4 regions of the Shewanella zhangzhouensis genome follow, and region 4 is predicted to be linked to each of the others. Evidence: predicted binding sites of a transcription regulator. Region 4 holds the regulator's gene; each other region holds the start of a gene.

Region 1 (7,560 bases), 110 kb from region 4:
GGAGGCAATTCCGCCCCTTCTTTAAAGCGGTAGGTTTTGGCCAGAATGTCCATGGTCAGAATGTCACCATCCTGATGCTTAATCACAAAGTCATGCAAGCTGACAATACGGGGCAATTTAGCCACCCCACTGACCATGCTGCCCATTTGATGATAATCGCCGCTCACCACCATTTTAATGGGAAACTCGATATAAAAATCACGTTGGACTGCGCCTTCCCAGTCAAGACTCTCTATATGGAGTCCCGAGTCGGTGGCCACAAAGGTCACATCATCAAGCAAGCCATCCATTTCATTTTCTGACGGCAACATTTTCAGCAGCTCGGCAAACTGAGCTTCCATCTCCTTCAGCTGCTCTCTGTACAGCTTGAGGTTGGCAGCCAGTTGATACTTTTTCTGGAAATCCTGCCTAAGTTGCACTTCCTTATCCTGCTCTCTCTTCAAGCCATCGATAGCATCTGAAATAAACAGAAAATAACTGGCAACACCCACAATCACGGCCAGGAGAATGGCAAATACGACCTTTACCTGGGCTGGCCAGCCACCAATGTTCTCAAAGTCAATGTCGTTGAATTCGCTCAGATCCAGCTTCATTTTGCCGCTCCTTGTTTACTGGCGGCCGCTTTTTCCAGCTCTTGGGCGGCTTTATCAACGACTGTTACTTTCAGACTGAATCGCTGCAGTTTTCGAAGCTCGTCATTTTGCGACACAATACTTTGCATCACTGGGTCATCGAGCCAAGCAGAGGTCTTCATTTTACGCATCATGTTGGCAACGTTGTTATTGGACTCGCTGCGTCCCTCAATCCACACCATAGCGCCTTTCTTTTCAATGCTTGAAAGATAGATGCCGGGTGGCACAACACGCACCAGCTCATCGAGTACGTGAGTAGGAAGATTTCTTGCCTGCTGCAAATTCAAAATAATATCTGTGCGACGCTCGATATCTTTTTTGCGTTCGGTAATCTTCTTAATCTCGGCGATTTGCTTTTCGAGCAGCTGGATCTCAGTGGTCAGAAACGCATTTCTCGCTTTTTGTTCATCCGTCATCATGTCGATGACCTGTAAACAAGCAAAGACCAAGAAAGCCGACAACAGGAATACGAGTGCCAGTGCGCCAATATAATCACGTTTTTGTTTTTCCCTGGCCTCTTCACGCCAGGGCAACAGATTTATGTTCGCCATTGACCGTAGCTCCTTAATGCCAGGCCACAGGCAACCATGTATTTACTGATACTGGGTTGCAAGGTGGATTTAACAGAATCGTCGGCATGCAAATTTCCCTGGAAAGGGTCGGCAATTACGGTGTGGACACCCAGTTCATTGGTCAGCAGGTTAGCCATGCCTTCCAGACGGGAGGTTCCACCACACAGCACTATGTAATCCACTTTATCTCTGCCGCTGGAGGTGCAGTAGATTTGCAGCGTTCTCTTAATCTGCTGCAAAAGCTGTGTTTGGAAAGGAGATAGCACTTCGAACATATAGTTACGAGGCAAATCACCTTCTACTTTGGCTTTTTCAGCTTGTTCATAGGACATGCCGTAAAAAGACAAAATAGACTGGGTGAATTGCTCGCCACCGAAGGCCTGTTCGCGGGTAAAAGCGGTTTCACCCTGGTCGACAACAGCAAAGGTGGTCATGTTGGCACCAATATCGACCATGGCAACAACCTTCTGGCTCGCTCCTTCTGGAAGTTGGCCAAAAATCAGCTCTGCCGAACGGCCCAGCGCATACCCCTCGATATCGACTACCTTGGTCTCAAGGTCGACTTCGTCGAGCGCATCCACCCGGGCATCGATATTCTCTGTTCGACAAGCGCTCAGAAGCACATCGACTTTGCTGGGGTCAATACTGTTAACGCTCAGGGTTTCAAAATCGATGCTGACTTCATCGAGAGAGTAAGGGATAAGGTTATCGGCTTCGATCTCAATTTGCGCTTCCATTTCAGCCTCGCTGAGCGAAGCATCCATGTAGATCACCTTGGTCATCACCGCAGACCCAGAGACTGCAACAGCTGCAAATTTGCAACTCTTTGGGAGGGCGCGCCTCAGCTGACGCAAACAGTCAACAACGGCCGCAGCATCACGAATATCGTGATCGTTTACGGCTCCCTTTTTCACGGGAACAGCAGCGTGACTTACAATTTTATAACCATCAGCCGTCTTGCTCAGCAGAATCGCCTTGACTTCATGGGAGCCAATGTCGATCCCCACCATCTGCGGAGCCTGACGCTTCCATAGATTTGAAAGCATAGTCCATTGTCACTTTAGTTTTAGGTTGCAGAGATAGAGTAGCACAAAATCAACTCGTTATACTTATTTGTATAGAATGTTTATAGGTTTTACAAATGGCAATTTTTTGACGCTGCTTTTTACTTCACCCTAGCCATTTGCCCTTATATACTGTGGCCTTCGTAAACTATTTTGGAATTATCTGGTGAAGTGGCTAAAACGTATTCTCATTGCCCTCTTTAGTTTAGCCTTACTCGGAGTAGGCGCTATTATTGCGGCATATTTTTATGTTTTACCTGACCTGCCTGATGTTACGACCCTTAAAACGGTTCAGCTGCAAACACCGCTGAAGATATACAGCCAGGACGGCAAGCTTATCTCTCAATACGGCGAAAAACGTCGTATTCCAATGAAACTTGAAGACGTACCCAAGCCATTGTTGCAGGCCTTCTTGGCCACCGAGGATGCACGTTTCTACGAACATCAGGGGATAGACCCCATTGGCATCATTCGTGCCGCCTTTGTGCTTGCTGCTACCGGAGAGAAAAAACAGGGCGCCAGTACCATCACCCAACAGGTGGCGCGCAACTTCTTTCTTACCAGAGACAAGACTATTATCCGCAAAGTGAAAGAAATCTTTATTTCTTTTCACATTGAGGAATTGCTCACAAAAGATGAAATCCTCGAGCTTTATGTAAACCGCATCTATTTGGGTCAGCGTGCATACGGTGTAGGCGCAGCGGCGCAGGTGTACTACGGCAAAGATCTGAAAGATTTGTCACTCGCCGAAATGGCCGTGATTGCCGGTCTCCCCAAGGCCCCATCAACACTGAACCCCATTACCTCCGCCGAACGAGCGCTCAATCGCCGTAATATTGTGTTGATGCGGATGCGCGAAGTGGGCTACATCAACGACAGCGAATACCAGCTGGCCATATCCGAACCCAACACCGCCTCTTATCATGGCGCTGAGATAGACCTGTATGTACCTTACGTCTCGGAAATGGCACGGGACTACATGATTCAAAAGTATGGCGAAGAAGAAGCCTATACAGGCGGTTATAGCGTATACACCACGGTAGATTCTGAACTACAGCTAAAAGCCCAGAAAGCGCTGCGTAACAACATATACGCCTATGACGAGCGCCATGGCTATCGTGGCGCAGCGGAGGTGCTTTGGAAAGAAGAGGCTCCCACAACAGATACCATTGTCAGTGCCCTGCAAAAAGTCGCATCTGTGCAGGAATTGGAGCCCGCAGCCGTCATCAATGTGCAGGAGCAACAGGCCACTGTCCTGCGAAATAACGGCGAAACTGTCACCCTGCCATGGCAAGGCATTCAGTGGGCGCGCAAATTTATCAGTGACACCCGTCAGGGTGCTGCACCCAAAACGGCCACCGATGTGCTGACGGCCGGCGAGCGTGTATGGATCCGCCACAATGGAGAAGACTGGCAATTATCCCAGGTTCCGGAAGTATCCAGCGCCATAGTGTCACTCGATCCCCACAATGGTGCTATCCGCGCCCTGGTGGGTGGTTATAGCTTCAGTCAGAGCCAGTTCAACCGGGTCATACAGGCCAAACGCCAGCTTGGTTCCAACATCAAGCCGTTTATCTACGCCGCCACCTTGGAAAAAGGCTATACCCTGGCAACGCTTATCAACAATGCCCCCATCAACAAACCTGATCTGAGCCAAGGCACGGCCTGGCGCCCCAAAAATTCGCCGGACACTTATACGGGTCCCACCCGTCTGCGGGTAGGCCTGGCGCAGTCGATTAACGTGATGGCGGTCCGAGCACTCCGCTACTCAGGCATAGATGCAACTGTTGAGCTATTGACCCGTTTTGGATTTGACCCCAATGATTTGCCACGCAATGAATCACTGGCACTGGGCTCTCCTTCAGTCACGCCGCTGCAGGTTGTCAGGGCCTTTAGCGTGTTCGCCAACGGTGGTTACCTGGTGGAACCTTTCTTTATCGACAGAGTCGAGTCTGCCACCGGCAACCTGATCGAAAAGACCCTGCCAGCATTGGCTTGCGAAGCACCAGTACCGGAAGAGATGCCTGAGGATACGGCGATCACCGAAGCCTCTGTGCCGCCAGCCATGCTGGATGCAACAATCGAAACAGGTACTTCAACTCAATGTGGCGATCCTGCAGCCCGCTACGCAAATCGGGTGATATCCGAGCAAAATGCTTTCCTTATCACCGAAGCGCTCAAGAGCGTGATTTGGGGTGGCGGAGACTTCAGTAAGGGCACTGGCTGGAACGGTACCGCATGGCGCGCTGCTCGCTTGCTGAAACGCCATGATATTGCAGGTAAAACGGGTACCACCAACGAGTCACGCGATACCTGGTTCAGTGGCTTTAATCCTGATTTGGTGACAACGGTTTGGGTGGGCTTTGACGACCATGGCCGCGAGCTTGGCCGTACTGCGTGGAACGCAAACGGCGCCAAAGACCAGATTTCCGGGGCGGAAGCGGGCGCGAAAACCGCAGGTCCAGCCTGGAACGAATTTATGTTTATGGCCCTTGCTGACACGCCAGAAAAACCCATGCCGGTCCCTGCAGGCATTGTCTCTGCCCGTATCGATTACAGCTCGGGCAAGCTGAGCCGCCGTACCGATTACACCAGCGGATTTGAATACTTTGCCGCAGGCACAGTGCCAACAGATTACGCCAATTCCGCAATCGCCGAAGACGACACCACGGCACCGGAAACCACGGCTGACGATCTGTTTCAGTAAGTGTTGCCTACATGAAAGAAGGGCCTTAGGGCCCTTTTTCATTACTGGAACAATGAATAAAGTCCTGCAGCAAGGCATTGCTTAACCACGCAAACTCACCCATTGGCGGAGTACCCTTTGGCGCTGATGTGACCAGGCGCAGGGGACTCGTTGCCAGGCACTTCCTGGCTCTGCCCAGATAACCGAGGGCAAGTGGCTCGAGCCGCCGCAGTGAAGCAGTTTGCTCTAAGTTGCTCCGAAAAGATTCTCTGTTAGTATATGTATAAATTCACAGTAATCCGGTGCCAAGGCATTGCAAAGACTGGATCTTGTTCCCGTAACCGAACTCAAGGGCGTGGCCGCCCGGGTGGCAGAAAAACTCAGTAAACTGGGGGTTAATACCGTCCAGGATTTACTGTTTCATCTGCCGCTGCGTTACGAAGACAGAACCCGCATCTATGCCATCAACGAGCTGATCCCAGGCACCACTGCCACCGTCGAAGCCGAAGTCATTTCCAGCCAAATCGTCAATGGTCGCAAGCGCATGCTCACCTGCAATGTGCGCGATGCCAGCGGCGGCCTGACCTTACGTTTTTTCAATTTTTCCATGGCGCAAAAGAATGGCTTGCAACCGGGGATGATGATCCGCGCCTTTGGGGAAATCCGCACCGGTAAGCATCAGCTGGAAATTATCCATCCGGAATACAAGCTGACCGCGCCTGGCGAGTCGCCGAGCCTGGCCGACACCCTGACGCCCATCTACCCCACCACCGAAGGCCTGAAGCAAGCCAGTTGGATAAGGCTCACCGAGCAGGCGCTGGAGCAATTGGAAGAAGGCGGTCTGCCGGAGCTGTTGCCGGAGTCGTTGCAGCCCAACCGTTTAAGCCTGGCCGATGCCGTGCGCACCCTGCATAGGCCCCCGGCAGATGCCGAACTATGGCAGTTGGAGCAGGGCCAGCACCCGGCGCAGCAGCGGCTGGTGCAGGAAGAGCTGCTGGCCCACAACTTAAGCATGCTGAAAATCCGCGAGCGCAGCAATCAGGACGCCGCCGAGCCGCTCGCCGCCACGAGTCAGCTTATCCCCCGCTTTCTTGAGAGTCTGCCATTTGCCCCAACCAACGCCCAGTCACGGGTAGTTGCAGAGATCCATGCCGACATGGCCAAAGCCACTCCCATGATGCGCCTGGTGCAGGGTGACGTGGGCTCGGGCAAAACCCTGGTCGCGGCGCTGTCGGCGCTGGCGGCCATCGAAAATGGCTGTCAGGTCGCCTTGATGGCACCCACAGAACTCCTGGCCGAGCAACACGCCGCCAACTTTGCCCGCTGGTTTGAGCCGCTGGGGCTTAAAGTCGGTTGGCTGGCCGGCAAGCTTAAAGGCAAGGCTCGCGCCCAAACGCTGGAAGATATCGCCTCAGGGGCGGCGCAGATGATAGTGGGCACTCACGCCATTTTTCAGGAGCAGGTGAGCTTCTCCCGCCTCGCCCTGACCATCATCGACGAGCAGCACCGTTTTGGCGTACACCAGCGCCTTGGGCTGCGCGAAAAAGGCATTCAGCAGGGCTTTTTCCCCCATCAGCTGATCATGACCGCCACCCCCATCCCACGCACATTGGCGATGACCGCCTATGCGGATCTCGACACCTCGATTATTGATGAGCTGCCGCCGGGGCGAACTCCCATCACCACGGTTGCCATTCCCGACACCCGCCGGCTGGATGTGATTGAGCGGGTGCGTCAGGCCGCCTTGCAGGACAAGCGTCAGGCCTATTGGGTGTGCACCCTGATTGAAGAGTCGGAAGTACTCGAATGTCAGGCCGCCGAAGACACCGCCGAGGGCCTGAAAGAGGTCTTGCCCGAGCTTGGCATAGGGCTGGTGCACGGCCGGATGAAGGGCGCCGAAAAGCAGGCCATTATGGCCGACTTCAAGGCAGGCAAGCTCGATTTACTGGTTGCCACCACGGTTATTGAAGTGGGCGTGGATGTTCCCAACGCCAGTTTGATGATCATCGAAAACCCTGAGCGGCTGGGGCTTGCCCAGCTGCATCAGCTGCGGGGCCGGGTTGGCCGCGGCGCGGTGGCCAGCCACTGCGTGCTGCTGTATAAGGCGCCGCTCAGCTTTACCGCCCAGGCGCGTCTCGGGGTGCTGCGGGAAAGTAACGACGGCTTTGTGATTGCCCAAAAAGATCTGGAGCTTCGTGGCCCCGGCGAAGTGCTGGGTACCCGCCAGACGGGGCTTGCGCAAATGAAGGTGGCCGATTTGGTGCGGGATCAGGCGCTTATTCCCCACATCCAGAAACTGGCACGTCATCTGATGAGCCAGGCCCCCGACAATGTGGATGCCATAATCGAGCGTTGGCTTGGCGGCCGCGAACAATACGTACAGGCTTAGTCGTCTGCATTAAATATTGTTTTTGTTCAGCCTTGGGCTATGGACATCGACCGGCGAACTGGGACAATGGATGTTTCACGGGTCAGTAGCAACAAGGAGCCAAGATGCAAGTCAATCCCGAAGACAGAATCACCCCGCAGGAAGAAACCTCCCAGCGCAGCAACCGTCTGTCGGCCCTGCTGATCCTGGCCCTGATTGCCATTGCCGCCGGCTTGTG
Region 2 (7,560 bases), 2.2 Mb from region 4:
ATGGCTTCCGGAGCCTTGATGCCCTGCAATGAAATCTGCACATCTTCCAGCAGATAACGGCTGTCTTCACGGCTAAAGTTATCGGCGTATTCGCCGTAGAGGTAGGCGTGTGCAATGAGCTCACGTAAATCCGACGACAGCTTAACTTCGGTGACTTCGCCTATCTGATGCCCCTGAAAACGGATAGGTGCGCCGGCCGCCAGGCGGGAGTCAGCGCTCATCACCAGTTCGACCGGGTTCGCCTGCGCCAGTGCAAGCGTCTCAGACTCATAAAGATGGCCTGGATTTTTTGCCTCACCCTGTTGCAGCAGGCCAATGGCGATGCCGCCACTGATAAGACCGGGCAGGGTAGCCACGTCTACTTTCAGGCCCTTGAGACTGGCATCCACAGAAATGGCACTGTGTTTCCAGTAAAGCGTATTGGGGCCAATCAGACGGTTAAAGGTACTGTCGATGGCAAGCTCAATATTGAATACATCCGCATCGGGCTGCCACTTAACCTGGGTCACTTCCCCTATGTGCATCTTCTTGTAATAAACCGGGCTTGCGACCTCAATACCGGCGCCTTCAATACTTTGCAGCTTTACCTTGATTCGCTGTGTTGGCGCCTTGGCGGCCAGCGCTTCGTCATCTGATGCGTAGAGGCGCAGTTCATCCTTATCTGAGAGGGTACCACCGCTGCCACTTACCAGTCTGAGTGCGCCATTGAGTAAGGTGGAGGTATCTCCCACGGCAAACTTCACCCCTTTGAGGGATGCATCGAGGCTTACCCGGGACTCTGTGACCAGGTAACTGCCACGGGTCAGCAAACGTTTGAATTCAGGCTGTATTTCGGCCTGATACTCCACAGAACCCAAATCCTCAGCGAGTTTTACCTGGGTTACCTCACCAATGGGTAGATTGCGGTAGCGTATTTCGGCGCCAACCTGCGCTCCCTGGCCTTTGTCACTGCGAATAAGGAGATGGGCCTTGTCGGCATACATAAAGTCGGGTGCCTTGTCCTCGAGGACATAGCTACCCTGCATGTTGCCTTCACCGGGCATTAGGGCAATCACATCGCCGGTAATCAGCCTGGCCGCGTGCTTTATTCCGCCAAGAGACACCTCAGCGCCTTCGCGCCAGAAGCGGCTGTCCTGACCTATTAAATCGCCGTGGGCGTTATTGATAAAAACGGTCAGAGTGACGCCTGTATCAGTTAGCCTGGTGTCGGTAACCTTGCCGACTTCAAGGCCGCGATACACGACCACGCTGCCCACATTGAGGCCATCGGCATTGGTTGTTGTCAGTTCCAGTGAGTGTCCGCCAAGCGCATCAGCCTCTGTGCTGTGCAGCACAAAGCTGTCACCGTGGCTGGCGCTCATTCCGGCATCGGAGCTGCTGAAACTGATCCCCCCTGCAAGCAGCGTCGCGAGGCTTTCGCTTTCAACCTTGATACCTTTTAACGACGCATCGATGCTCATGCCGGAGACGTTCCAGAAACGGCTGTCTTTTTTCACCAGATGTGCGTATTGGTCCTGAATGAAGGCCCCTATGATGATTCTCTGATTGCCTTCGAGGCGATAACTCACCACGTTGCCCACAGGAATTTGCCGAAAATAGACACCCGAGCCCACATCCAGTGAACCGAGTCTGTCGGTACTGAGTTCCACCAATATGCCTTCGTTGCCGGGGGCCAATGGCGGTGCCTCTCTCAGGGCGTCGAAACGGGTAACGCTATCGCCATCCCCCGGCTGCACCGCGATATAGTTTCCGGAGAAGAGGGCATCGAGGCCGGACACCCCGGTAATGGAGGCCTTGGGTGATACCAGCCAGAATTGGGTGTTTTCTTTAAGATACGGTGTTGAGCGATAGTCCATCATCACGGTGACGTTGACGCCTTTAAGGTCTTCGTCCATGGCTATATCGGTCACCTTACCGACAGTCAGTCCCTGATATTTGACCAGGGTTTTGCCTACATCGATTCCGGAAGCGCTGGGGAAATGAATAAAAATTTCGACGCCGGACTCGCGAATACTCTTGATACCAAGCCAGGCTGCAAGGGCAAGTGCGACCAGAGGCAGCAGCCACACCGGCGAGAACAGTTTCTTCTTGACTACCTTGGGTGCTTCAATATTTGTCATCTTCTAAGTCCAGTCGATCCCAGAGTAAACGCGTATCCAATACCTTGGCCGCAAGCTGTGTCAGCAGAATCACCAGGGCAAATGCCGTTGCTGCCGGTGCGGGTTTGGCATCCAGCAATTGCCCCATGTTCACCAGGGCAACCGTTAATGAAATTACAAATAAGTCCAGCATGGACCAGCGTCCGATCCACTCAATAATGTGAAAGCCCGCCATTAGTCTGCGTTTGGACACCGGCAAGGAAAAACTGATGGCAGTGAGGTAGATGGCAAGCCCTATGATTTTCAGCCAGGGCACCAGAATACTCGCGGTAAAGACAATGATGGCGATAGGCAACATGTCTGAATGCACCAAATGCTTGATACCGCTGAATATGGTGTCGTGGGTCACCTTGCCCTGATTCACCAGGGTAGTAATGGGATACACGTTGGCAGGAATAAGCAAAATGGCGGCTGTGATAAGCAGTGCCCAGCTTTTTTGCACACTGGCGTAATCCCTGGCCTGGTTATTTGCTCCACAGCGGCTGCAAGTCTGTGCATTTTGCGGATTGGTTTTCTTACATACCGGGCAAAGACACAGGCCCATTTGTTTGCCGGTGGTCTGGACATTGTCAGTCATTCAGGCGGCCCCACATGTGCTCGATATTGTATTCCCGCTGCAAAAACAGAGTCACCAGGAACAGCATGGTGAAGGAAAACGTACCCACACCAAAGTAAATATCCGAGAAGTCGGATAATTGAAATGCTGAAACCAAAAAACTAATCACATAAATTTCCAGCATGGTGAGCTGGCTGAATAATCCATGGCGACGCAATAACCATTTATACAGGTCCCGTTGCCAACCGTAATTAAGACCCATTTTGACCAGCAGGACTTGTGACAAGATTGACAGCAGCAATAACCCCGGGCCTATGACAGCGGCAACAAGCACGGCAATGCCCACCACCCAGTAGCCGAGGTCCATGACAGCCATGGCACCCTGGATAACGGTTGCGGTGCGCACCGAGCCTAAAAAATGCAATTCGAGAACGGGAAACAGATTGGCAGGTAAAAAAAGTGCCAGTGCAGATACGCAAAGCGCCAACATCCCGTTGATAGAGCAGAAGGGGGTGTCATACAGCGCCGTATGGCAACGGGGGCATAGCGCCCTGACGCCACTGGGCAAGGCGCGGCGTCGCACGGCCAAATCACAGGCACGGCAGAGGATCACCGAATTGTCGATATCGTCATGATGCATAGAAGCGTATAGCAGATCCATGGATGACACAGGTTCCCCAGCCGGGGTGATGCCTGATTTTGCCTCCTCTGGAGGCGGTTTCAGCGTACGAGTGTATCAGATCATGTTAAACACTTGCATCCCCTGAAAAAAACTGTGACACTCTGTCACTGTATAAATAAACAGTGTGAGGGCTATCATGGCGGTAATCACTCAATTTGTGGTGGTCAGAGATGGGGTTGAGAAGATGACATTTACATCGAAAAAGGAGGCGGATGCCTACGACAAGATGCTGGATATCGCTGACAGCCTGATCCCATTTATCGACAATGCAGAATGTGGACTCGATGAGGCGACAACTGAAAAGTTGGCCTTCTATTTTGCCACCCACAAAGATGATTTATCATCCCTGCTGAAGGGCGCGTCTCCCAACGTGGCGACGGCACCGGTAAAAAAAGCAGCCCGTAAGGCTGCAGAGAATGACTGAATATCGGCAGGACATTGCATGAAACACGCGTTTTACGACACCTTAAACCGCCAGGCTGAGGCATTGCTCTCAGGCGAAGACGACATGGTCGCCGCCATGGCCAATTTCTCGGCGCTATTGAATGAACATATGGACGACCTGAATTGGGTCGGTTTCTATATTCGCCGTGAAGACACTTTGGTGCTGGGTCCCTTCCAGGGCAAGGTTGCCTGTACCCGTATTCCATGGGGCAAGGGCGTCTGTGGTACGGCCGCTGCAACGGACACAACACAGCGAGTCGCCGATGTGCATCAGTTTGATGGTCACATCGCCTGCGACTCCGCGTCTAACTCCGAAATTGTGGTGCCGGTAAGGCATCAGGGCAGGGTAATTGCCGTGCTCGATATCGACAGTCCCAGTTTTTCCCGCTTCGATGAGACAGATCAGGCAGGGCTCGAGACCTTGGTGAGAACCCTGGAAAAGGCCTTGTTCGGTCAATAAGTCGCCAGTTTTCGTCAAATCCCAGTCGCATTCGCCCAAGCGGTCACTATAATAGGCTGCTTGTGCGTCTGCCTCGGGATCATTTCCCGGCGAATAGTAAAAATTGTTAGCAATAGTTATTAACGCTTTGGCAAGCGCCCGGAAGATGCTAATTTGTGTGTTGGCCCTCGGGCTAACGTATAGAGAATAACCTATGTCCCGCAATCGCTTGCAATAAACCGGGCATACATACCTAGTAACTGTGGAAGTAAAGATGGAATCAACAGAAAAGTTGACCGACACCAATGCGATTCTCGCGTATTTATATGAAACCTTTCCTTTGTGCTTTGTGGCCGAGGGTGAAACCAAGCCACTGAAAATTGGATTGTTTCAAGATTTGGCTGAAAGGTTGGCTGATGATTCTAAGGTCAGTAAAACACAATTGCGTGTTGCCCTGCGCCGCTACACCAGCAGCTGGCGCTATCTGAAGTGCATCAAAGCCGGTGCGGTCCGCGTTGATTTGGACGGCAACCCATGCGGTGAGCTGGAGCAGGAACACATTGACCACGCACAGGCTACACTGAAAGAAAGTCAGGACAAGGCAAAGGCCAAACGTGCCGAGCGCAGCAAGGATGAGGGTGACGCCGCCGATAAAGCGCCTCGTAAGCCTAAGCGTAAGCCCCAGCCTCAAGCACGTCGTGACGCCAAGCCCGCTGCCAAAGACAAGCCCAAAGCTGCGCCTAAAGCGCCAGCGGCACCCGTCAATCTGGTGCCTGCCAAGCTTGAAGAGCTCAAGGTGGCCCAGCGTGTTAACGTGAAACTGGGCATGTCACCCGTGGCAGGTTCAATCGTGGACATCAATAAGGGCGATGTGCATGTACAGCTGGATTCAGGCTTGACAGTGAAAGTCCGCGCCGAGTATATACTGCTGTAATTCATTGAAGTTTAAGGAGTAGCTTGTTGATGCGAAAATTATCTCTGGCGGTATCCATTGCCGGGATCCTGGTAGGATCTTCTGCGTGGGCCATAGCGCCTGCCATTCAAATCGATGAGCTGCCCCAACTGGTGCAGGAGCCTCAGCACAAGGTGGCCTCTAAGCGGGTAGCGGATCTTTTTACCCGCTCGCACTACCACAGGTTCAGCCTGGATGATGCCTTCTCCGAGCAGATTTTCGACCGTTATCTTAAGCAGTTGGATTACCGTCGTAATGTGCTGACTCAAGCCGATGTGCAGAACTTCGAAAAGTATCGCCATCAGTTTGATGACATGCTGAAAAATGGCGATATGACAGGCGCCTACGACATGTTCGACCTGGCGCAAAAGCGCCGGTATGAAGGTTTTGTCTATGCACTGAGTCTGCTTGATAAAGAAATGGATTTTTCCCAGGCGGGTGATAAATACCAGTACGATCGTGAAGACGCTCCATGGGCCAAGGACGAAGCCGAAATTCAGGAGTTATGGCGTCAGCGCGTTAAGTATGATGCGCTGAACCTCAAGCTTACCGGTAAAAACTGGACTGAAATCGTTGATGTGCTGCAAAAGCGCTACAACAACGCCATCAAACGCCTGGGCCAGACCCAGAGCGAAGATGTCTTCCAGACCGTGATGAACGCGTTTTCACGCAGCATCGAGCCTCACACCAGCTATCTTTCCCCACGCAATGCCGAGCGTTTCCAAATGGAAATGAACCTCAGCCTCGAAGGCATTGGTGCTGTGTTGCAAATGGATGACGATTACACCGTTATCAAGAGCATGGTCGCCGGTGGTCCTGCCGCCAGCAGTGAAAAACTGTCGCCGGATGACCGCATCATAGGTGTGGGTCAGGAAGGTGGTGCCGTGGTGGACGTGATTGGCTGGCGTCTCGATGATGTGGTCGACCTTATCAAGGGCCCCAAAGGCAGCAAGGTCACACTGCAAATTCTACCCAAGAAAGGTGGTTCCAACGCCAAACCGGTCGAAGTGACCCTGGTCCGGGATAAGATACGCCTTGAAGATCGCGCTGCCACCTCCAAAGTGGTTGAGCCCAGCGAAGGTCAGTATGCCAACCGTAAAGTAGGCGTCATTCAGATCCCGGGCTTCTACATGAACCTGTCTCAGGATGTGGCTAAAGAGCTGCAAACCCTGAAAGAGGCGAAAGTCGAAGGGGTGATTATTGACCTGCGGGGCAATGGTGGTGGTGCCTTGACCGAAGCAGTATTGCTGACCGGACTCTTTATCGATATGGGGCCAGTGGTGCAGGTACGGGATGCCAACGGCCGTGTTTCCCAGCATAGAGACAATGATGGCAAGGTCACTTATTCAGGTCCTCTGACAGTGATGGTGGACCGTTACAGTGCGTCTGCGTCTGAAATTTTTGCCGCCGCCTTGCAAGACTACCAACGTGCGCTGATTGTCGGTGAGTCAACCTTCGGTAAGGGCACAGTTCAGCAGCACAAGGGCCTGGCACGCATATACGATCTGTACGAAAAACCCGTTGGCCACGTGCAATACACCATTCAGAAGTTTTACCGTATTAACGGTGGCAGCACCCAGCTTAAGGGGGTGACACCGGATATCCCATTCCCAAGTGCCCTCGAGCCCGGGGAATACGGTGAGGCTGAAGAAGATAACGCACTGCCGTGGGATAAGGTACCTGTGGCCCAGTACAGCACGGTGGATGCTATCAGTGCCCCCCTCATCGCTGAACTGGATGCCAGGCATCAGGGACGCATCAAGTCAGATGTGGAATTTGGCTATATTTATCAGGACATTGCTGAATATAAAAAGCACCACGATGAAAAGTCTGTCTCCCTGGTGGAAAGTGAACGCATCGCTGAGCGTGAAGCTGATGATAAGAAACAGCTAGATCGCACCAATGAGCGTCGTACCCGCGCTGGCCTGGATAAGGTCGCGAGCCTGGATGATATCGAGAAAGATATCGAAGCACCGGATCCACTGCTGGATGAAACTGCCTATATCACGCTGGATCTGGTCGATGCGGGCAAACTTGCAGCAACCAGTAAGCACTGATTTCAGGCTTTGATATAAAAAACGCGCTCCGGCGCGTTTTTTTTCAGGATAAGCCGTATCCTCTTACCCATAGAATTCGTCGAACACACTCTTAAAGGACCTGACATGTCAGAATTACAGGCCAAGCATTTAAAAGATTATCAGTCTCCCGCTTTCACCATATCTGAATTGGATATGTTGGTGGATTTGTACCCATCCGAGACACGGGTTATAGCCCGGAGCCAAGTGATCCGCTGCCGCGAAAATGAAGCCCTGTTGCTTGATGGAGAAG
Region 3 (7,560 bases), 1.9 Mb from region 4:
TCGCACAAATCAGAGAGGCGCTTCAAATAGCGCTGCCACAGGCTGCCTGCGGCCTCAAGACACTGCTCCGCCAGAAAATAGCGCCGCCCCTGCCAGGCCGCAAGCTGCTTTGCCAGCCGCTTTTGTGTAGCAAACCACTGCCGCTCGGTCGCGGCAATGTCCGCCCCCGGATTTTGGGGCATTGGCGGGCGCCACAGCAGCACGCAGTCAGGCAACGGCGATAACAGGTCGTCCAGATTGATGCGATATTCCCCCTTGGGGGCCCGCCGCCGACCACGACTTATCAAACGGCACAGGGCACCATAACCTGCCCGGCTGGTGGCCAGCAGCACAAAGGTGCCTTCCGGCAGCCGAAATTCACTGCCAACAATCAGCGCTATTCCAGCCTCCACGGCGGCCATGTACGCCTTGACCACACCGGCCACCGAACACTCATCGGTAATGGCGATGGCACTGTAGCCAAGCCGCGCCGCCTCGGCCACCAGCTCGTGTGGGTGCGACGCGCCTCGTAAAAAGCTGTAGTTGCTGATAGCATGAAGCTCGGCGTACATCAAAACCAGCCCTGCAAGTAAAGTCCGGGCTCGCCCTCACGGCGAAACACCCAGCACAGGCCTCCTTCATGGTGGCGGGCAAGATAATAGTCCCGCGCCGCGCCCATAGGTTTCCCGCTTGGCAAACTCTCGCTTACCTGGCCAGTATCAAGCTCAGTTACGCTTTGAGCCGCCACGGTTTGGCTGCCATGCCACCAGGGCTCACGCAGCCGCTCCGGGCCGCGCAGCAGCTCAACATCGGTTTCTGCAATCGCTTCAGGCGCCACCAAAAGCCAGGGCGGGCGGCAGGCAAGTGACAGCCCTTCTGTGGCTACATCCTGTGTGGCCGCAGACTTATTGGCTGCTGCGGCTTTTGTCACTGACTCGCTCAGTTCCATCACAGCAGTCGCTGCATCGCTCTTCGTAACGGGCTCATTGGCCGCTGCTAAGCCCGTAGCTGTTGAATCCGTAGCTGTAATGTTTGAAGCGAATCGCGGCGCTATGCCCTCAGTCATCGAATCATCATTCGCCCCATCCATTGCCGCAGAATTTGCCTGGCTACCGGCTCGAGCGGCTGGAAGAGTAAAAGCTGTGTGGATGACATTCGAAGCACCAGCCGTGTTTGCGGCTTTTTTATCTGCTGCAGGAGTGATACCGGCAGCTGCTGCGCGTTGCCGCGCTGGCATGGATGAGGTGAATGGCTCTGTTGGCTTAGCCTCTGTCAGTTTTGGCTGGGTCAGTTTTGGCTGGGTCAATTTGGTCGGAGTTGGCTTTGACTGCGGGCGTGAAGGCTTTGCAGCTAAAGATGAGGCTGACAAAGATGATGCAGGCAAAGCCGTATAGGCAACCGCCACAGGTGCCGACATCGGCTGCAGGCAAAAGCTGTGCTCCGGCAAGAGCGCCTTTCTGGCGCCAAGGCGCTTTACCCTGTCTTGCCCCAGCCGGGCTTCGAGCCGGGCCAGCAAACTCAGACTGGCTCTGTGACTGTTTTCGATGGCTCCTGCCGGCGGCGCACTTCTGGGGCTAAAGTGACAGCGGTGCAGCGTCAGTGCCACTACGGGCGCCGCCAGCGTAAAGCGCTCCAGTTGCAAACGGCACAGGGCCAACAGGCCATCGGCGGTGTATTCGGCAAAGGGGTATGCCAGCGACAGGCGCGCTTCATGAACCTCTGCTGTGGACTGAATCGACTCAGCTTTATCCGAAGCTCTGGATAGCGCGCCAGTCACGCTTCCCTGACCGAGACTTGCCTTTGGGCTACCTGTGATCTCGGAGGTTTCTGTGGTTTCTGTGGTTTCTGTGGAGGTTGCCCGGTAATGCAGCACCAGCTCCAGCATCGAAACCGCCAACTGTCGCTGACGTAAAAACAGTGCCAGCTCGGCAAACATACGCCCAAGCACAAACACCAGAGCATTGAGGCTCTCGGCCTCATACATCAGCTCAAGCCGCTGACGATACTCTTCCTGCGGGCAGTAAAAGCTCTGGGGATGGGGCTGCTTACCGTTAAGCCTTGCCAATAGCAGCACAAATTCGGGACCAAAACGGATCCCAAGCTCGGCGGCGGGTAAAGCCTGCAGCGCACCTATATGCTCAAGTCCCATGCCCTCCAAACGAAAAAGCAGCGCCTCAGGCACAGGCAGGGTTGAGATTGGCAGCGCCGATAATTGCCGTGACACAGCCTCAGCTGCGCTTTTGGGCTCAGCAATCGCTTTTGATGCCGATTTTGAAGCTGAAACCTTGAGAGCCGATTGCGACGTTGCAGCCCTGGCAAACACTGGCTGCAGCGTCTTTGAAGCCAGACTGGGCCGGGTTTTGGCCAGCATACCCGCTGCCAACGGCGTGGCAGCAAAGGCCATGGCAAAGTTGCAGTGAAGCCCTTCAAGCGCGGCTGCCAATGCCTTTGCCAGCGCCGCTTCGCCGCCAAAGAGTTTTGCCATAGAGCCGGTTTCAAGCAGCAGTACATCGTGGCAACGGGCAAAAAATGTATCGGGCTCAGGAGGCGGCACCAGGCGGGCACTGAAACTGTAGCCGTGGCGACACAGCCAGTCGCAGCCTTGCCGGTGCAGCGAGAGGTTGAAGGGAAATGGCTGCACATTGGGGCACAGCTGCGCCGCGCTGCCCATGCTCTGACCTGCCATAACCCCGGCACTGGCCGCCTGCGCGCAGGCTTTAAGCACCCGCGCCTTTGCCACATCGTACAAAATAAGCGGCATGGATGGCGCCAGCCCCTGCACATGGCGCAGATAATCCAGCTCCCAATGGGGTAGCCATACACCAAGCCAGCGCATTAACCTTTAACCCAAACAGATTGATGACGGCTAAGCCCGCGGGCCAAACAGCAGCGCTGCTGAACGAACAGGCTCTGATGCAAACACAGGCTCTGCTGAAACAAGTGTCTTTGATGGACGCACAGGCAATCACGGATAAACGACATACATCATCCTCCTGCTCAGGCGCCGCCCCAGGGGCCCTGCACCACCTGCATGGATGGCTGCGGCGGTAAGTAGCGTGCCAGCAGTGGGGAAAGCCCCTCAATCTGCAAACTGTCCTGCGGTTTGCCGCCGCGGCGTTTCAGTAAGGCGAGTTCCAGCCTGTCTGAGTTACCGCCCGGGGTTAACCCCAAACGCAGCGGCAAAGGATTACCCTCAGTGGCGTCAGTCACCAGAATAATGGCCAGACAGCCGCCCTTTTCCGCCGCCAGCTGTAAACGCCGGGCTTCGGTCAGGCTTAAACGGTCAAGCCAGCCCAGCAACAAACGGCAACCACCACTGGCCAGACTCTGCTCCATGGCCCAGAGTCTGTCTTTACGCGCGTTAACATCCACCAGGCAAAAGCCTTCCGGCTGCAGTCCATGTTGCAATAAGTACTGCGGATTCAACTGCCAGGGAGCGCCAACCAAAATTACCGGGGTGTCGTTTTCGCCCTGTATGCACCTGAGCAGTGGCGTTAACAGCAGCATTGACTGCGACCCCGGCACCGGGCAACTCAGTTCACACACCCCATGGCGCGGCCAGCCGCTGTCGGGCAAGGCGGCATCCAGTGCTTCAAAGCCGGTGGCATAACCGGGCTGCTGGCAGGTTTGTTGTCCAAGCCAGATATCCTGGCGGCCAAGTTGTTTGGAAAGCTCTTGTGGACTGGTTTTCATGGGGGCACCTGTGTCTGAACCGGGTTTTGGTATCCAAACCACCAATAACTGTATATTTATACAGTATAGCAATTCTGACAAACTTGCCAATCCTCTGGGATCTGAATTGGCAAGGTGTATAATGCGAATCATTTTTATTTATAAGTCTGTGCGATTGTCATGAAGTTGTCCCGCCATCACCCCTTTGCCCGACTGCAATGGCGCCTGTTTGGCTATTTCGGCTCCTCGCTGTTGGTGATTCTGTTATTGGCCAGTCTGATTGAAGCCATGGTGCTGCATCAGCTGTTGGTGCTGCCCAAAGAAACCAAGGCGCAGCTGTCGGTGTTGGCCCGGGAGGCCGAAGCCATGGTGAAACGCGGCTCACCTCAGGCGCTGGCCGAGTGGGAGGCGGCGCAGTCGTTCAGTTTGCATGTGATTAACAGCCGCCTTGAAGGCGTGAGCGGCCGCCCGGTTCATCCGCACTTTGAATTCAAGTTGGGGTTTATGCTGGGGCCGGATCAGGCGCTGGGGGATCGGGTACAAAAGCCCATTATCGGCCTGCCGATTTATGCCACTTTCGATGACAGCGGCCCTCTGCTTTTGGCGGTGCAGCTCAATGCAAATTTGCACCCAGCCAAAGATCTCAGTTACAGCCTGTGGGCGATCCGCTTAACCGTGGGATTATTTGTGCTGTGGCTGTTCAGTCGCCTGCTGGGGCACTACCTCATCAAACCGCTGGCGACGTTGCAACAGGGCACCCGCGCCCTGGCAAGCGGAAAGCTGAGCACCCGGATCGGCGAGCACTTTTCGGCGGCTGAACCTGAGTTTTATCAGCTCGGCCACGACTTTGATGAAATGGCGGATGTGATTGAGCGCACCCTCACCACCCAGGAGCGCCTTATTCGCGACGTATCCCATGAGCTGCGCACCCCGCTTGCACGGCAAAAGCTGGCAGCCGATTTGCTGGAGGGCGATTTGGCAGAGTCCTCGCCTTACCTTAAGCGGATCCATGCCGAAAACAGCGAACTCAGCCGCTTGATAGACACGCTTTTGGGATACAGCCGCCTCGCCAGTGGTTATCAGGCCGCCCGCTGTGCGCCCTTTAATCTGCACGAGCTGGCGCAGTCACTTCTGGGTGATTGCCGTTTTGAAGCTGCGCCACGCCAACATATCGAATGGCAGGATTTGGCCGCCTGCAAGCATATCGAGCTTGAAACCGACCAAGGCCTGCTGCAGCGGGCGCTGGAAAACCTGGTGCGCAACAGCCTTAAATATGCGGGAACTGATTGTCATATTCAGATAAGCAGCCACTGCGATGATAACTGGCTCAATATCACGGTGGCGGACGATGGCCCGGGTATCGATGACACCAAGCTCGAGACCCTGTTCCATCCCTTTACCCGCTTTGATGAGGCCCGTCACGCCAGTCAGGGCGGATTTGGACTGGGGCTTGCCATAGTGCGGGAGTGTGTGCGCCTGCTCGGCGGCGATGTCTCGGCCGGACGCAGTGAGCTTGGCGGGTTGGAAGTTAAGCTGTTGCTGCCGTTGCGGCTTAAAAGGCTGGCTGCTGCCGACAAGGCAATTTAGTATAGGTGCATGAATTGCTTTTGGAAGGTGAACGGATGTCCAGCCTGAGTCCAAGCCGGATCTGGCATATAGTGACCCTCATTCCCGAGGGCAAGGTGCTCAGTTATGGCAAAGTGGCCGACCTTGCCGGGTTGCCCGGCCGCGCCCGCTATGTATCACGGGCTCTTAAGCTGGCACCGGACAGCCTGGCACTGCCCTGGCACAGGGTGATAAACAGCCAGGGAAAAATTGCCTTTCCAAAAGACACTGAGCCCTTTCGGCTGCAACAAGAAAGCCTGCGTCTTGAGGGGGTTATCGTGAACCAAGGCAAAATCAACTTGTCTGAATATGAGTGGCGGCCCGACATGGCCACCCTGATATTGAGTCTGCCTTACTGACGCCAAGGAGCTGTATGCGCAAGTTTCTGTTATCCCTCGCCCTGCCACTGCTGAGTGCCAGTGCTTTAAGTATTAGCGCCTTTGCCCAAAACTCACTGACGCCCTTTGAAGCCGACTACAAGGTACTGTACGGCGATATTGGCCTGGGCAAGGCTCATTTCAGCCTGCCGGCGCCCGAAGGAAATTACTACCAGTACAATTTTACCAGCGAGCTAAGTCTGCTGTTTTTAAGCGATGAGCGCAGTATCAAGAGTAAATTCCGCCGCACCGACCATGGTCTTGAGCCCATGGTGTTTATCCATCAGCGCACCGGTACCGGCAGCGATTTCAGCGAGCAGGTGGCCTTTTTGAAAGACAAGTCCATCGTGCGCAGCAACTACAAGGGCGAGCATGTTGAACTGCCGTTTGAGAACAAGCTCTACGACACCATGATGGTGCAGTTGCAATTCCGTCAGGATCTGATTGAAGGCAAAGACGCACTCGAATACCACATGGTGAAAGACAACGAGATTGATGACTACTCGTTCAAGCGCATGGGCGAGGAAGTGCTGAATATCGATGGCACCGAGTACCGCACCCTGCGCCTTGAAGTAATACGTGACAGCAAGAAGCGTAAAACCGTGGTGTGGATGGCGCCTGATCTGGCCTATCTGCCGGTACGCATGACTCACTTTGAAAAAGGCGACAAACAGCTGGATGTGCAGCTGACCGGGTATCGCTTTATCGACACTACGCCCGCACCGCTGGCGGCCAATCCTTAAGCGGTAAAAAAAGCCACAAAAAAGCCGGCAATTCCCGGCTTTTTTAATCTTTACGCTATGCCAGCAGTTCCCGGGTTATTCGTTTGTATCCGTGTTTACCACAACGGCACCGACACCAACTACTTCACCTTTACAAAACAGCTGCCACTGACCGGGCTGCATGATGTTCCAGGCCTCGTTGTCGGTTAATGGCCGGGTGGCTATCACGGTAACCACATCATTGGGGGTGGTTTCCTTGTCAAAATCAATCACCACATCGGTATCAATCAACTTGGCCTTGCCAAAAGGCGCGCGGCGGGTGATGTGGCTTAAGTTATTACTGCAAAAGCTCATCAGGTAGTTGCCTTCCGAAAGGATCATATTAAACACCCCAAGGGCGCGGACCTCTTCGGCAAGCTCCGCCACGTAGGCGAACACCGGCAACATGTCTTCGGGGCGCTCATCGCCAAAGCGGGCCACCAGCTTTTCCAAAATCCAGCAAAACGCCAGTTCACTGTCGGTGTCTCCCACAGGGCGGAAGCGGCGCACCGCAAACTTGCCCTTATAGTCACTCAACTGGCCGTTATGGGCATAAGTCCAGTTCAGGCCCCAGAGTTCCCTGTCAAAGGGGTGGGTATTTTCCAGCGCCACACAGCCACGGTTGGCCTGGCGGATGTGGCTTATCACGGTTTCGCTTTTAATCGGGTATGACTTAATCAAGCGGGCAATGTGTGATTCGCTTGACGGGCAGGCATCTTTAAAGGTGCGGCTGCCCTTGCCTTCATAAAAGGTAATGCCCCAGCCATCCACATGGGGGCCGGTTACCCCGCCACGCTCAGCCAGCCCGGTAAAACTGAACACAATGTCGGTGGGCACGTTGGCGCTCATCGCCAATAATTCACACATAATCAAGGCACCTGAAGGTCACAAATACAACAACTAACTTATTGTAACTTTGCCCTTTGTTGATGGGAATGCCGCAGGGCGCGAAAAAATTTAAACATTTGTTTGAAAAATGCTTGTGTTCGCTCACGGTTGGATTTACTTTTTAATGCGACACAGGTCTGACCACACACTATACTTGTGATCAGGATCGCTTATATGACCCGCCTGGAGAAGGGTTATGAATAAAGGAGAACGAGAGTGACTACCCTACTTTGGAGTATCGCGCTGCTTGTGGTGCTTGGTGCCTGCGCTTATTTGCG
Region 4 (7,560 bases):
GACTATGTCGAGGTGATTGGCGATGGGGCCGGTAGCGATTGGGCTTCCCTTGAGGGCGGGAAACGCACCGGGCAAACCGGCACCATTGGCTTGGTGACACGCCGCGCAAGAAGCCATGTACACTTGCTCACCACGGGCCATCAAAGCGTCCATCGACATGGGCTCGTCGGATGAAGGCTCGTCGGCAGTAGGTTCGGCAACTGGAGGAGCTTCGGTCGATGTCACGGCTGCACTGACGGGTGTCGCTTGGTCAGCTCCCTGCATCTCGGTCTGGGCTGCGGGAGCGCCGTTACTGCCATGGGCGTTAACATCAGAGGCCTGCACTGTGTCACCTGTATTGTTGCCCCATGCATTACGCTCATAGGTCACAACAGCGGCAATCTCTGTGGCAGACAACTGCTTGTTGAATGCCTGCATGGCTGTGCCGGCTTTGCCGTTGATAACGATGTCGAGATGCTTGTCGACAGGACCCATGGCAATGGCACTGTCCTTAAGGGCGGGGAATACGCCGGGCAGGCCCATACCATTGGGTTGGTGGCAGGCGGCGCAGCTGGCCATGTACACCTTTTCACCCTGCGCCATCAGTTCTTCCATGGAAAGGGTTTGGTTCAATGCCGCAGCGGCTTGGGCAGCGGCGTTGCTTGCCAGTTGCTTCTGGTTTTCAACCCAGGCGTCAAACTCTGCTTCGGGCAATACCTCAACCACTATGGGCATAAAACCGTGGTCTTTACCGCACAGTTCGGCACATTGGCCGCGGTAAATGCCGGGTTTATCTATCCGGGTCCAGGCCTCGTTGATAAAGCCCGGATTGGCATCTTTTTTTACGGCAAATGCAGGCACCCACCAGGAGTGAATGACATCGTCGGAAGTCATCAAAAAGCGAACCTTACGGTTGGTGGGCAGCACCAGATGCTTATCCACTTCCAGCAAGTAGTGATCGCCTTTTGCTTCGGCGCCTTCTATTTGACTTCTGGGGGTCGCCAGGATGCTGTAAAAGCCGAAGTCGTGGTCGAAGTAATCGTAATGCCACTTCCATTGGGAGCCGGTGACCTTGATGGTCAAGTCGGCGTTGGAGGGATCTTCCATGGCGATGAGGGTCTTGGTTGCCGGAATAGCCATGGCAATCAGGATCAGAAAGGGCACCAGAGTCCACGCGATTTCGACCTTGGTACTTTCGTGAAATTGGGCGGCAACGGCCCCTTTGGATTTGCGGTGGTTTATCATGGCGTAAATCATGGCGCCAAAAACCACTACACCTATGGCACAGCAGATGTACAGGATAGTCATGTGCAGGCCATAGACCCTGCCACTTATCTCAGTAACACCTTGTGTCATGTTGAGCGGCATATCAGCCGCAAGGATGGGCGGGGCCATAAAAGCCGCCGCGAAACAATACAACCATTGCTTCACAAGACATCTCCTCTGTCAATTGCATCAAGCAACTACAAAGAAGAGTCACACAGTAAGTCTCTGCTCTATGCAAACTCTTCGGTTCCCACAAAAAGCAACGATGACTTCAAAGTGCGTTGGCGGTTGGTATCTTATTTAATGAACTACAGCTTTGTTCACCACACTTGCACCTACAGCTGAATATATCGGTCAAATACACAATATCCATGGCGCAAGCCTCAGATACTGCGACGACATAATCGCCCGGATATAACAAACAAATCGTTGTTAACCTGAACTACATTACTTGCAGTTTAAATATTGATCAAGATCACTTTATTTTCTAATTATCTGAAAAAATTATCGAAAAAAAGCCCCGATAACGGGGCTCAAAGGGATGAGGAGATGATCAGTGCAGCGGAGAGGCACTGCGAAGGGGGTGACTTAACTCGGGCCTAACAGTAAAAGCGTTGGCCTGTGAGTGAGCATTTACATTTTCAAAAATGACACCCAATGCCACGGCATTTTTGGCTACCAATGCCAATCTGCGTTTATCTCTGGGATCCAGTTCGTTGGTCCAGCACAGTACGGCGCTTGAGGTACCGTTGGTTAGGGCCTTTTCCATCGCCCACAGGGTTTCAAATTCGTCTTTGGCATGCACCAGCAGCACACGGTCCATGCGCACACCAGCCTGTGCCAGAGTGGATTTGAGTCCGATGTTGGGTGGGCTGATAAGCACTATCCATCGGCCCTCAAGACTGAGGCGTGCGAGCTCTGGGGCGAGCTGCTGTATCTCTTGGCGCCCCTGGGATTGAGTGCTTTGGGTGATCACCTGAGATGCGGGGCAAACATCTTTGGCGGCGGAATCTGTCCACAAGCCGGGATGACGGGGTGCGTTACCAATCAGCTTGTTCATAACCAGTCTCCATTACGGATAACGCCCACGGCCAAGCCTTCGATAGTCAGACTTTGGCTGGCAAGATCCACTCTGATAGGGGCGAACGCCTCGTTCTCTGCGTGCAAGAACACCACATTGCCTTGTTTCTCGAAGCGTTTTACCGTGACATCATCTTCCACCCGGGCAACGACAACCTGGCCGTTTCGTGCCTGGTTCATCTTGTGCACTGCCAGCAGGTCTCCGTCGAGAATACCTATGTCTTTCATACTGTCGCCGCGAACGCGCAGCAGAAAATCGGCATGGGGGCGGAACATGGCAGGATCGACCTGATAATACTGCTCCACATGCTCTTGGGCGAGAATGGGCTCACCGGCAGCCACCTGACCTATCAGGGGCAGCCCCGGGTCTGGCTGATCTTCCAGCTCATCACCCGCCAGTCTGATACCTCGCGAGGTGCCGGGCATAATCTCAATGCAGCCTTTTTTGGCAAGCGCTTTAAGATGCTCCTCGGCGGCATTGGCACTTTTAAAGCCGAGTCTGGATGCAATTTCTGCCCGTGTTGGGGGCATGCCGGTTTCGGCGATGTTGCGTTTGATTAGGTCCAGGATCTCGGCCTGGCGAGGCGTCAGCGGTCTCATGGTCATTCCTGTTTTTCTATACAGTTACTGTTAGTATATACAGTATTTTCATCAGCGCAAGTATTAACCATTTTTCAGATTATTGGCTAATGGCTGCGGCTGTCTGATATTCTATTGCGCTATTGATTGAAGCCAGGTTCCCAATATCAGCATGTCAGCACACGAGTCTTTTTGGTTTAAGTCTTTGCGTTGGATCCAGAAGCAGTTGGTACACACCATAGTGGTACCTCAGGATCCCTTCGCCGATTTGAATCTCGATCCCTCCCGCCCCTTGGTTTACGTCATGAAAACCGAGTCAGTGAGCGATATTGCTGCGCTCCATGAGGTGACCGGCAAGTTGGGGTTACCCAGCCCATATCAGATGCTGGAAGTCGATGGAATCAAGACCCCACGGGTCGTGTGTCTGGAGGGCAGAAAGCCGCTGTTTGGCAAACGTGACAGCAATGAGCCTTTTTTGCAGACTTTCCAGCAACTGCTGGCTTTGCACCGTCAGCAGCAAGAGCTGGATATACAGCTGGTGCCTGTAAGTCTTTACTGGGGGCGAACCCCGGGTAAAGAAGATGACACTATGCGTGCAGCAGTGCTTGAGCGGGAAGATCCGACCTGGCTGCGTAAATGTTTGATGATTTTATTCCTGGGTCGCCATAACTTCGTGCAGTTTTCCCGTGCTGTGTCGCTGCGTCATATGGCCGATGAACATGGCACAGACAAGCGCATTGCCCACAAGCTTGCCCGGGTGGCGAGGGTTCATTTCCGCCGTCAGCGTAAAGTGATGACAGGGCCTGTGTTGCCCAATCGTCAGGCCATGTTTCATGCACTGCTGAAATCCGACAACCTGAAAAAAGCGATTGCCGAAGAAGCCGCCAGCAAAAAAATCTCTGAAGAAAAGGCCCGTGAAACCGCCATTCAATATCTGGATGAGATTGCAGCCGATTACTCCGACAGTCTGGTGCGCATCGCCGAGCGCTTCCTCACCTGGCTGTGGAACAAGCTCTATAAAGGCATCAGCATCAAGGGCGCCGAACAGATTCGCCAGTTGCACCATGACGGCCATGAGATTGTGTATGTGCCTTGCCACCGGTCGCACATGGATTATTTGCTGCTGTCTTACATCCTTTATTACGAAGGCATGGTGCCGCCCCATATCGCTGCCGGGATTAACCTGAATTTCTGGCCCGCCGGCCCCATGTTCCGCCGTGGCGGCGCCTTCTTTATCCGCCGCAGCTTCAACGGCAACAAGCTTTACACCGCAGTATTCCGCGAATATCTGGATCAGCTGTTCGCCAAGGGATACTCGGTGGAGTACTTCACCGAAGGTGGCCGCTCCCGAACCGGCCGTCTGCTGGCGCCCAAAACCGGCATGCTGGCCATGACATTGTCTTCGGTTATCCGCGGAATTGAGCGACCAGTGACCCTAGTGCCCGTGTATCTGGGTTATGACCATGTGATGGAAGTGGCTACCTATCACAAAGAGCTGTCGGGTAAGAAAAAAGAAAAGGAATCCGTATGGCAGGTATTTGGGGCCATACGCAAGCTGGGTAACTTTGGCCGTGGCTATGTGAACTTTGGCCAGCCCATCACCCTGCAGAACTTTTTGACCGAAAAAGTCCCCAATTGGCGTGAAGAAGTGGGAGAAGATCCAGAGCAAAAACCGTCCTGGCTGACCCCTGTGGTGAATGCGCTCGCCAATCGGGTAATGACCCGCATCAATGATGCCGCAGCCGCCAGTTCTGTCACGCTTTCCAGTATGGTGTTGCTGGCCTCGGAGCAAAATGCGCTGGAGCGCAACCAGCTGGAGCGCCAGATTGATTTGTACCTGAGTCTGCTCAAATCCGTGCCTTATACCTCGTACGCATCAGTGACCGAGGGCAGTGGCAAGGAACTGGTCGATCGCGGTATTGAGCTGAACAAGCTGACAGAAACCAAGGATGACCTGGGTACCATCATCTCCATCGATGATAGCCTTGCGATTTCCATGACCTATTACCGTAACAACATCATCCACTTGTTTGTAATTCCGTCATTGATTGCCACCGTGATGGTGCGCCACGAAGAGGTCTCCCGCGAAGAACTGCAGGAGCTGGTTGCCGAGTTTTATCCGCTGCTTAAGGCCGAGCTCTTTATGGGTGTTGCCGATTTGCCAGCCTATGTGGATGCGCTGGTGGAGTGCTTTAAGTCAGAAGGTCTGATTACCGGCGATAACCGTCTGAAACTGGTAGATGAGCGTATTAATCAGCTGTTGTTGCTGGCCGGTGTGGTAGGCGAAACCTTGAAACGCTACGCCATTATTTTCAACCTGCTGGGTGAGCAGCCCAGAATGGAACGCGCCGACCTGGAGCATCACAGCCATCGTCTGGCCAGTCGTCTTGGTGCCATTCATGGCGTTATGGCGCCTGAGTTTTACGATAAAAAGCTCTATGCCTTGCTGTCGAGCAAGCTGAAAGATCTGGGTTATCTGTCCGACAAGGCCGATGGTGACAAGGTGCGTAAAATCCGTGATCACGCCAACGGACTGCTGAGAAGTTCGGTACGTCAAACCATTATAGAGACGCTGAATCAGGAGCAGGACGACTGATGGCTAACCATATGAATGCCGCCAGGCATCCGGTCAAAACCCCCTCGCTGCTGGGTGGTGCCATGATTATCGCCGGTACCACTGTGGGCGCGGGAATGTTCTCCTTGCCCGTGGTGGGCGCCGGCATGTGGTTTGGCTATTCGCTGCTGCTGATGGTGGCGATTTGGCTGTGCATGTTGCTGTCGGGATTACTGCTGCTGGAAACCAACCTCAGGTTTGAACCGGGCGCCAGTTTCGATACCCTCACCCGCGATACGCTGGGCCGCTTTGGCCGTATCGTTAATGGCCTCTCCATTGCCTTCGTGCTCTATATTCTCACCTACGCCTATATCAGTGGTGGTGGCTCCATCGTAAATCACAGCCTGTCGGGCATGGGCATCAGCTTGCCCCAGAGTGCGGCAGGTCTGGTGTTTGCGGCGGTATTGGCGGCTATCGTTATGATAAGCACCAAAGCGGTGGACAGAATCACCACCATCATGCTGGGCGGTATGATAATTACCTTCTTCCTGGCAGTGGGCAATCTGCTGATTGAGGTGGAGCCGGGTAACTTATTCTCACCCGATGGCGAGGCCCGCTTTGCACCATTTTTGTGGGCCGCAATTCCCTTCGGACTGGCGAGTTTTGGCTACCATGGCAATGTGCCTTCCCTGGTCAAATACTACGGTAAAAATCCGTCCGTCATTATCAAGGCGATTTGTATCGGCACCTTTATCGCGCTGGTGATTTATGTGTGTTGGTTGCTGGCTGCCATGGGTAATCTGCCGCGCAGCCAGTTCAGCGATATCATCGCCCAGGGCGGCAATATGGGTGTGCTGGTGTCGGCCCTGTCTGAGGTCATGGCCAGCGACTTACTTGGCAAAATGCTGACCCTGTTTGCCAACCTTGCCGTGGCGTCTTCTTTCCTTGGCGTTACCCTGGGGTTGTTTGACTATCTGGCGGACTTGTTTGGTTTTGCCGACGATGCCAGTGGTCGCCTGAAGACGGCTGCCGTCACCTTTTTACCGCCTACCCTGTTGGGGCTGCTGTTCCCCGACGGCTTTTTGGTGGCCATCGGCTTTGCTGCGCTGGCCGCCACCGTTTGGACCCTGCTGGTTCCGGGGGTGATGGCGCTGAAACTCAGAAAGCAGCAACCTGACTACCCTGGTTTCAGGGTGCCCGGTGGCACTGGCGTTATTTATTTGGTGATAAGTTTCGGTATCCTGACGGCGGCTTGCCATCTGCTCGCGATGGCTGAGCTGTTACCTGTTTACCGTTAAAATATGCTGCCATGCCTTTGCTTGACAAAGGCATGGATTTCAGTAATTTATAACGCGTAAAAGGCGGGTGTAGTTCAATGGTAGAACGGCAGCTTCCCAAGCTGCATACGAGGGTTCGATTCCCTTCACCCGCTCCATTTCACTTGCTTCACGTCTCCTGCTTCACGTGACTAGGCACAGCCCTGCTTTTTCATCTCCGCCTTCATCACATCTGCTACCAAATGTAATACCGCTATCCAGGCGTCTTTTACTTCTTGGGTAAACTTGTCACCCAGGCCTTCTGCCAGGGTATACAGCAGTGCGTTGCCCACGGGGGAAAAGTGATGGGTTTTCACACCATATTGCACATGCCGCCGGGCCAGGTCCTGCAATACAGGGACTAATTTATCCGGGTTATCCAGTCCCTTTACTGCGGCATCCAACATCGCCATCAGCTTGCGTCCCTGTGCCTTGAGATCAGATTTAAATAATGACCTCAGTGATGGGTCTATTTCGAACAGGTTGCGATAGAAAAGCGCTGCGGCATCATCGGCAATGGGACGAACCAGCCCAAAAGACTGGTTGATGAGCGATATTTGGTCGTTGGTCAGTGACATAGAGATTCCATCCCTGAAATTGTTTCCCTAAGCATAGACAAAGTTAGTTAAGACTACTTAACTTCAATTCCATACACTTATCTGAAGGAGTCAGGGGCATGCGTGTAATCGAATATGCACCGGGTCAGCCTTGCTGGAGTGAGCTGGCCACCCATGACTGGCAGGGTGCCAAGGACTTTTACCATAAGTTGTTTGGTTGGGAGATGGC

The links. Region 4 encodes LexA, which represses DNA repair genes until DNA is damaged. Its sites were predicted from a motif close to TACTGTATNNNNATACAGTA; they were not measured.
Region 1: a site for LexA is predicted at 5,232-5,251, ahead of recG (ATP-dependent DNA helicase RecG). Genes of this name have one in related genera too.
Region 2: a site for LexA is predicted at 3,503-3,522, ahead of K0H63_RS08470 (YebG family protein). Genes of this name have one in related genera too.
Region 3: a site for LexA is predicted at 3,719-3,738, ahead of imuA (translesion DNA synthesis-associated protein ImuA). Genes of this name have one in related genera too.

Annotation. Positions count from the first base shown of each region.
Region 1 is NZ_CP080414.1:4,189,819-4,197,378, forward strand. Features, by position in the region: gene K0H63_RS18450 (type IV pilus inner membrane component PilO) at 1-593, opposite strand, end outside; gene K0H63_RS18455 (PilN domain-containing protein) at 590-1,183, opposite strand; gene K0H63_RS18460 (pilus assembly protein PilM) at 1,171-2,250, opposite strand; gene K0H63_RS18465 (penicillin-binding protein 1A) at 2,435-4,975, shown strand; gene recG (ATP-dependent DNA helicase RecG) at 5,268-7,343, shown strand; gene K0H63_RS18475 (DUF3014 domain-containing protein) at 7,448-7,560, shown strand, end outside.
Region 2 is NZ_CP080414.1:1,964,706-1,972,265, forward strand. Features, by position in the region: gene K0H63_RS08455 (PqiB family protein) at 1-2,120, opposite strand, end outside; gene K0H63_RS08460 (paraquat-inducible protein A) at 2,107-2,736, opposite strand; gene K0H63_RS08465 (paraquat-inducible protein A) at 2,729-3,376, opposite strand; gene K0H63_RS08470 (YebG family protein) at 3,534-3,821, shown strand; gene K0H63_RS08475 (GAF domain-containing protein) at 3,840-4,301, shown strand; gene proQ (RNA chaperone ProQ) at 4,555-5,214, shown strand; gene prc (carboxy terminal-processing peptidase) at 5,244-7,289, shown strand; gene pepN (aminopeptidase N) at 7,395-7,560, shown strand, end outside.
Region 3 is NZ_CP080414.1:2,397,400-2,404,959, forward strand. Features, by position in the region: gene K0H63_RS10415 (error-prone DNA polymerase) at 1-551, opposite strand, end outside; gene K0H63_RS10420 (Y-family DNA polymerase) at 551-2,815, opposite strand; gene imuA (translesion DNA synthesis-associated protein ImuA) at 2,977-3,672, opposite strand; gene K0H63_RS10430 (ATP-binding protein) at 3,832-5,238, shown strand; gene K0H63_RS10435 (MGMT family protein) at 5,274-5,615, shown strand; gene K0H63_RS10440 (DUF3108 domain-containing protein) at 5,630-6,376, shown strand; gene K0H63_RS10445 (class II glutamine amidotransferase) at 6,452-7,261, opposite strand; gene fadE (acyl-CoA dehydrogenase FadE) at 7,499-7,560, shown strand, end outside.
Region 4 is NZ_CP080414.1:4,300,893-4,308,452, reverse strand. Features, by position in the region: gene coxB (cytochrome c oxidase subunit II) at 1-1,410, opposite strand, end outside; gene K0H63_RS19015 (cell division inhibitor SulA) at 1,799-2,305, opposite strand; gene lexA (transcriptional repressor LexA) at 2,302-2,925, opposite strand; gene plsB (glycerol-3-phosphate 1-O-acyltransferase PlsB) at 3,077-5,500, shown strand; gene mtr (tryptophan permease) at 5,500-6,756, shown strand; tRNA gene K0H63_RS18995 (tRNA-Gly) at 6,820-6,893, shown strand; gene K0H63_RS18990 (globin family protein) at 6,927-7,352, opposite strand; gene K0H63_RS18985 (VOC family protein) at 7,451-7,560, shown strand, end outside.